DNA from 3 places in the Candidatus Rhodoblastus alkanivorans genome. Region 3 is predicted to be linked to each of the others. Evidence: predicted binding sites of a transcription regulator. Region 3 holds the regulator's gene; each other region holds the start of a gene.
What was found. Region 3 encodes PhoB, which activates phosphate uptake and scavenging genes when phosphate is short. Its sites were predicted from a motif close to TGTCATNNANCTGTCAT; they were not measured.
Positions count from the first base shown of each region.

Region 1: the regulator PhoB is predicted to act here: its motif matches at 1,089-1,105, upstream of K2U94_RS18425 (YdcH family protein).
Region 2: the regulator PhoB is predicted to act here: its motif matches at 1,144-1,160, upstream of K2U94_RS00955 (RNA degradosome polyphosphate kinase).

Region 1 covers NZ_JAIVFP010000001.1:3,964,946-3,967,208, forward strand. Annotated here, with positions in the region: gene K2U94_RS18410 (5-(carboxyamino)imidazole ribonucleotide synthase) at 1-7, opposite strand, end outside; gene purE (5-(carboxyamino)imidazole ribonucleotide mutase) at 1-464, opposite strand, end outside; gene K2U94_RS18420 (YdcH family protein) at 617-835, opposite strand; gene K2U94_RS18425 (YdcH family protein) at 1,129-1,317, shown strand; gene K2U94_RS18430 (glycosyltransferase family 87 protein) at 1,304-2,263, opposite strand, start outside.
Region 2 covers NZ_JAIVFP010000001.1:210,084-212,346, forward strand. Annotated here, with positions in the region: gene K2U94_RS00955 (RNA degradosome polyphosphate kinase) at 1-1,060, opposite strand, end outside; gene K2U94_RS00960 (acyltransferase family protein) at 1,488-2,263, shown strand, end outside.
Region 3 covers NZ_JAIVFP010000001.1:1,680,879-1,683,141, forward strand. Annotated here, with positions in the region: gene phoU (phosphate signaling complex protein PhoU) at 1-519, shown strand, start outside; gene phoB (phosphate regulon transcriptional regulator PhoB) at 543-1,286, shown strand; gene K2U94_RS07780 (GcrA family cell cycle regulator) at 1,562-2,083, opposite strand.

The sequences.
Region 1 (2,263 bases), 2.3 Mb from region 3:
TAGCCATCCTGTTTCGGCCGCTCCGCGACCCCCGCCGTCTGTTTCGCGCGCCAGGCGTCGAGCCGGTCCGCGAGCTTGCCGTCCTCGAGCGCCAGAATGGCGGCGGCGAGCAGCGCCGCATTGATCGCCCCCGCCTTGCCGATCGCCAAAGTCCCGACCGGCACGCCGCCCGGCATCTGAACGATGGAATAAAGCGAATCGACGCCGGACAAGGCCTTGGATTCGACCGGCACCCCCAGGACCGGCAAGGACGTCATGGCGGCGGTCATGCCCGGAAGATGGGCCGCGCCGCCGGCGCCGGCGATGATGACCTTGAACCCGGCGTCGCGCGCGCCCCTGGCGAAATCGACCAGCCGGTCCGGCGTGCGATGGGCCGAGACGATGCGCGCATCCGCCACAATGCCGAGCGAATCGAGAGTTTCCTTGGCGTGGCGCATGGTGGCCCAATCGGACTGGCTGCCCATGATGATCGCGACGGGAGGCTGATTCTTCGACAAGGCTCGAAACTCGGGCGGTTGGGAAGGCGACGGTCTAAAGCGCCACGCCGAAAAGGGAAAGCGCGATTTTGGCGCAAGGCGCGATTTTGGCCAGAATTGCGCGCAAAAGGCGCCGCGGCTCAGGCGATGATGTCGGGCGTGAGCGCGTCTTCGAGGGTGGTGATTCGGTCGCGCAGCATCAGCTTGCGCTTTTTGAGACGCTGCAGCTGAAGACGATCGGTGGCCCCGACCGCCATGAGCGCATCGATCGCGACGTCCAAATCGCGATGTTCCTGGCGTAAACGCTCGACTTCGAAGACGAACTCAGCCCGTTCTTCTTCGCTCAGTTCTCTCGACATCGAAAACCGCTGGGCATTTTCTGGGGCGCCCTCGCGCCGCATGGCGGATTATGGGCGCGACGCGCCCCGAGAGCAAGGCCAAGATGGTTGCGCCGGCATGATTGCCTCAACCATTTGCGGCGGACGCCGAGTATGGCCGCCGCCAGAAAAAAAACGCTATTTCGACAATATTTATGGGCTTGCCATATCGAATCACCTGAGTTACGGGACGCGGTCGCAGAATAATTTTCCCTCTTGCGACTTCCCTCGTTCGTGTCACAATCCTGTCGTTCAAGCATCGATAGGAGTTGCGCATGTCCTTGCAAAGCCATCTCGCCGAACTCGAACGCCGTCATATGGCGCTTCAACGCGAGATCGAGAAGGAAGAGCTCCACCCCGCGACCGACGCGCTCAAACTGCATGAACTCAAGCGGCGTAAATTGCAACTCAAGGACGAAATCAGCAAACTGAAAACCGAAACCGCCAGCGCTACGGTCCATTGACCGCGCCAATTTCGGCAGTTCCAGCCCCCGCCTCACAGCGGGGGCTTTTATTTGCCTTGCGGCTGGGCCGCGCGTCATCGCGGCCTGCCCGGCTCGCTTCCAGGCTCACGCGTCGCGCCATGCTCGCAAAGAGCAAGGCGAGGACAAAGGGCGAAAGCGGCAGAAGGGCGTAAAGCGCCAGCACCCGAGCCACGCCCGGCAGCATATAGGCCGCAAGCAACAAAATTTTCTCATAGGGCAGAAAGCCCGTACGCAAAGCACGCGTCAGCACGACCGCCAGCGGCAGCGCCAGCAAGGTGAAGTCGTAGTCGAGCACGAAAGGCGTCGCCAACAGGGTCGCGACCACGGTCAGCGCGATTTGCATCCGCGCGTCGCCGGTCCGGCGCAGGAGAAAGACCAGAGAGACGGCTGCGGCGAGGCTGACCGGCGCCTGAACGACATAGGCGAGCTGGAACGGCGCGCCCCACAGCCGCAAGGCGGCGAACAGGCTTTGCATCTTGCCGGGCTCGACCAGGCCCTGTTCGAGCGTGGCCCGCGCCAGGGCTGTCTCGGCGAAAAAGGCGCGCCATGCCGCATCCCCAAACACGACATAGGAAAGGCCCGCCAGGGCCAGAGCCGCAACGCCGAAGGCGAAGAACGCCCGCCAGCGTCCGGCGGCCGCCAGGGCGAGTGGAATGAAAATGGCCAATTGGGGCTTGTAGCAGACCGCGCCCAAGAGCAGGCCGGCGAGAACGGGCCGGCGCTCCAGCAAAACCGCCCCGCCCGCGAACAGAGCCGTGGACAGGAAGGCGTTCTGGCCGTGGGTCAGAGTGATCAGAACCGCCGGAAAGGCCAAAATCGGCAAGAGACCGAGGGGTTTGGCGGCGATTTGCCGCAAGGCGAGCACATAGGCGCCCAGAGTCGCGCCGAGCCACAGGACCAGAGCGCCGAAATAAGACAGCGCGCC
Region 2 (2,263 bases), 1.5 Mb from region 3:
GGCGGATCGCGGCGAAGGCGTCGCCCTCGAATTCGCGCACGCGCTCGGGATAACGCGCGGTGAAGGCGGTGAATTTCAGCTCGGGGCGCTCGGCGCCGACGACCTGGGACAAAGTCGCAAGAGCCAGCTGGTCCTCGACGACCAGATCGCCGAGCGCCGACAATTTCAGCGCGCGGGCGATGAATTCGCGCATCGCCGGCGGCGTTTCGGGGCTGCACTCGACCCGGATCGCATTGCCGCGCCGGCGCTCGCGCAAAGCCGCCTCGAAATTCTCGACCATGTCGTCGGCGTTTTCGGCGTCCTCGTCGAATTCGATGTCGAGGTCGCGCACCACGCGGAACGCGCCGGTCGCGGCGAAATCGCATCCCGGGAAAAGCCTGTCGGCGAAGACCGTGACGACGTCGTCGAGACAGGCGTAACGGGTTTCCACTCCCTCGACGGCCGGCAGCGGAATGAAACGGCGCAGCTTGCCGGGCAGACGGATCAGGCCGCAGAAGGTCTTGCCGTTGTCGCGGCGGCAAATATCGAGCGCCACCGACAATTCCAGATTGGGAATGAAGGGGAAGGGGTGAGTCGGATCGATGGCGATGGGCGTGACGGCGAGAAAGACATGATTGTGGAAATGCTCCTCCATCGCCTTGTGGTCCGCCTCGCTCCACGCCTTGCGCGAAACGACCGCGACGCCCTCCTGCGCCAGCCTGGCGCGCAGATCGAGCCAGATCGCCGCCTGATCGGCGGTCATGGTCTCGACCTGGCGGCGAATCTCATCATGAAGCTGCGACAGGGTGAGGCCGTCGAAACTCACCGCGTTCAAGCCGGCTTCGAGCTGTTCGATCACGCCCGAGACGCGCACCATGAAGAATTCGTCGAGATTATTGGCGGAGATGGAGAGGAAACGCAGCCGCTCCAGCAGCGGATGGCTCTCGTTGAGCGCCTCTTCGAGCACGCGGCGATTGAAGGCGAGCCAGGACAATTCGCGGTTGACGAAACGCGCGGGCGACGACAGCAGATCCGAACCGGCCCCGCCGGGCGCAAATTCGCCGTTCGCGTTGGCGTTCATCGCGATATCGTCCATGGTCTTTCCTCGCCAAATATCAAAAGGGCCGCGACACGGCTCTCGGCGCGACACTCCACCACGCCGTCATTACAACGATGCGACACGGCCATCCTGCTGATCGTTCGACATGTTTTTCCGCTGCGCGATGACGGCCTCAGCCGCCGAGCCATGGGGCTTCCGGCGGCGCGGCCTCCGCCAGAAGCGCGCGCAGGCCGGGAAAGACATGGCGTAAACTGCGATGGAAACAAGCGAAGGTCGGCAAGTCTCGCGCTCCGATCCGGGCGCCGCCCGGAAAATGGCTCCAAAAGCGCCATATTCCCAGTAAAGGGGAGAAAAGGACCACGCGCAACCGCCACGCCTCCCTATTTTACGCCGCGTTCATTTTACCCGGGTTAGCCTGCGTCAGGGTCTTCAACCAGAAGCGGCGGCGATGTCGGTTCCATTCTCTCTTGGGCAAATGACGCGCTTCGGCGCGTTCGGGCGACGCGACGCCGCGCTTTCCATGACCTGCGCCACGGATGTCGCCGTGGGCGAGACCGCGTTGGCGCCGCCGCGCGAGACGGCGGTCAAAGCGCCTTCGGACATTCGCATTCCGGCGCTCGACGGCCTGCGCGGGCTTATGACCCTGTTCGTCGTCATTTCCCACTACTTCGGCGAGGTCCCGAGCGGCGTCGGCGTGTTCTGCGTCGGCTGGGTCGCGGTCGTGGTCTTCTTCGTCCTCAGCGGCTATCTGGTCGGACGGCTGATCATCGAAAAGATGAACGCCCGCAATTTCCTGCGCGTCTTTTATCTGCGCCGGGTGTGCCGGACCTTCCCGACCTATTTCTTCGCCACCATCGTCATATTGCTGCTTCAGCGCCATTTCGCGGATGCCAGCTGGGTCGGAGTGGACCAGAATTTTCCGCAATGGTCCTATTTCATCTTCTTCCAGAATTTCCTGTTCAACCCTCTGCAGAGCTATGGCTCGCATTGGCTCGCCCCGACCTGGACGCTGGCGCTCGAAGAGCAATTCTATCTCGTCGCGCCTTTCGTGCTGCTGTTCACGCCGCGCCGGTTCTGGCTCAGTTCGCTGCTCGCGGTCGGCCTCGTCGGGCTCGGCCTGCGCGCCTATGGGGTGCTGTCGGGCCATCTCTCCATCGCCCCGATCGCGCTCCTGCCGGCGGCGACCGACGTCCTCTTCGCCGGCATGGTCGTCGCCGTCCTGGT
Region 3 (2,263 bases):
ATCGAGGACCTCGCCGTGCGCACGCTTGCCCGCCGCCAGCCGGTGGCGATCGATCTGCGCGACGTCGTCGGCGTGATCCGCATTTCCGCCGACCTCGAGCGCATCGGCGACCAGGCCAAGAACATCGCCAAGCGCGCGGCCAAGATCGCGGGCGAGGCGCGGCTGCCGCGCGCGGTAATCGGGCTCAAGTCGATGCATGAACTGGCCGCCAACCAGCTCAAGGACGTGCTCGACGCCTATGCCCAGCGCGACGCCGACCGCGCCAAGTTGGTGTGGGAACGCGACGCCGAACTCGACGCGCTCGAAGATTCTGTGTTTCGCGACCTGCTCACCTTCATGATGGAAGATCCGCGCAACATCACCTTCTGCACCCATCTGCTGTTCTGCTCGAAAAACCTCGAGCGGGTCGGCGATCACGCGACCAATATCGCCGAGACGGTCGTCTATATCGCGACCGGCGAGACTCTGGCGAGCGAGGACCGGCCGCGCGGCGCGGAAGCGGCGGCGATGTTGCCGTGAAACATTAGGAGCCATCAGCTTTCATGAACGAACCGCGCGCTTCTGTCATCGGAGCCGCATCCCCCGGTGGGGCTCCGCGCATTCTTGTGGTCGAAGACGAATCCGCCCTCGGCCTGATGTTGAGCTATAATCTCGAATCGGAAGGCTATGTCGTCGATCGCGTCGAGCGCGGCGACGAAGCGGAATTGCGGCTGGAGGAATCGGCCCCTGATCTCGTCATTCTCGACTGGATGCTGCCCGGCGTCTCCGGCCTCGAAATCTGCCGCCGTCTGCGGGCGCGGGAGACGACGCGAACCCTTCCCGTCATCATGCTGACGGCGCGCGGCGAAGAGGGCGAACGGGTGCGCGGCCTTTCCGTCGGCGCCGACGATTATGTGGTCAAGCCTTTTTCCGTGCCGGAATTGATGGCCCGCGTGCGCGCGCTGCTGCGCCGGGCGCGCCCGGAGCGCGTCGCGGTGAAGCTGACGGCCGGCGAGCTGGAGCTTGACCGCGAGACGCGCCGCGTCCGCCGGGGCGCGCGGGAGGTCCATCTCGGCCCAACCGAATTCCGCCTGCTCGAATATCTGATGGAGAAGCCGGGCCGGGTGTTCGCGCGTTCCCAATTGCTCGACAGCGTCTGGGGGCTTTCCGCCGAGATCGACGAGCGCACGGTGGACGTCCATATCGGCCGACTGCGGAAAGCGCTGGCCAAGGGCGACGAGGTCGATCCGATCCGCACGGTGCGCGGTTCGGGCTATTCCTTCGACGAGACTTTCGGGCGGGGCTGACCGTCTTTCAGGCGAGTTGTCAAGAACGTTCAATAGTTTGCATGGCGAGCGTCGTCATTGCGAGGAGCATGGGCGCGGAGGCGCCCCATCCGAATGAGACGCTCGACGCCAGGCGTCGAGCCATGGCGGCGAAGCAATCCGCGCCATCTTTCAGGAGCTGGAAGGAGTTGACTGCCTCGCTGGGCTTGCAACGACACGGGCAGGGCGTCAGCATATCTCCGAAGCCACTCCGAAAAGTTGAATTTCGATCCGGTCGAAACGCGATTTGATCGCGCTCAGCCCCGGGCGGCGCGCCTGTCGCGGTCGCGGCGGCGATCCTGCGCCGGTTGATAGGCGATGCGGGCGTGATGGGCGCAATAGGGACCAAGGCCGATCTGCATGCGGGCGCCGCAATAGCGGAAATCCGGGCTGGCGGGATCGCCCAGCGGCCAGCGGCACATGGACTCGCGCAGGTCCATGATGCTCACGCGCTCCGACATCGGAATCACGACTTCTTGCGCGGCGGGGCGCGGCGCCGGCGCGGGCAGCGGCCGCGCCTCGGTGGCGACGGCCAGATTGCCGTGGGAGATTGGGGCCGCCGGCGCGCAATTTTCCTCTTCCGGCCGGCTCTTGCCGCGGGTTCGGGCGGGGGCGGGCGCGGGGGATTTGACCCGGCCGGAAAGTCCGAGGCGATGCACCTTGCCGATGACCGCATTGCGGGTGATGCCGTGAGCCAGTTCGTTGGCGATCTGGCTGGCGCTCAAACCGTCAAGCCACATTTTCTTCAATTGCTCGACGCGTTCATCGGTCCAGGACATCGCGTGGCCTCCAAAACCTTGTTTGTTTCTTGTCCTTGTACGGAACGGCGCTGGGCGTCGTATCCATTCGGCTCCGATCTCTCGCGTGCGCCATCATGAGACGAATCCCAATCCTGTCGTCTGCGCGAACGCAGACGGCGGAAGGTTCCGACCTGACGAGGACTTAACCAGGCAGGCGCA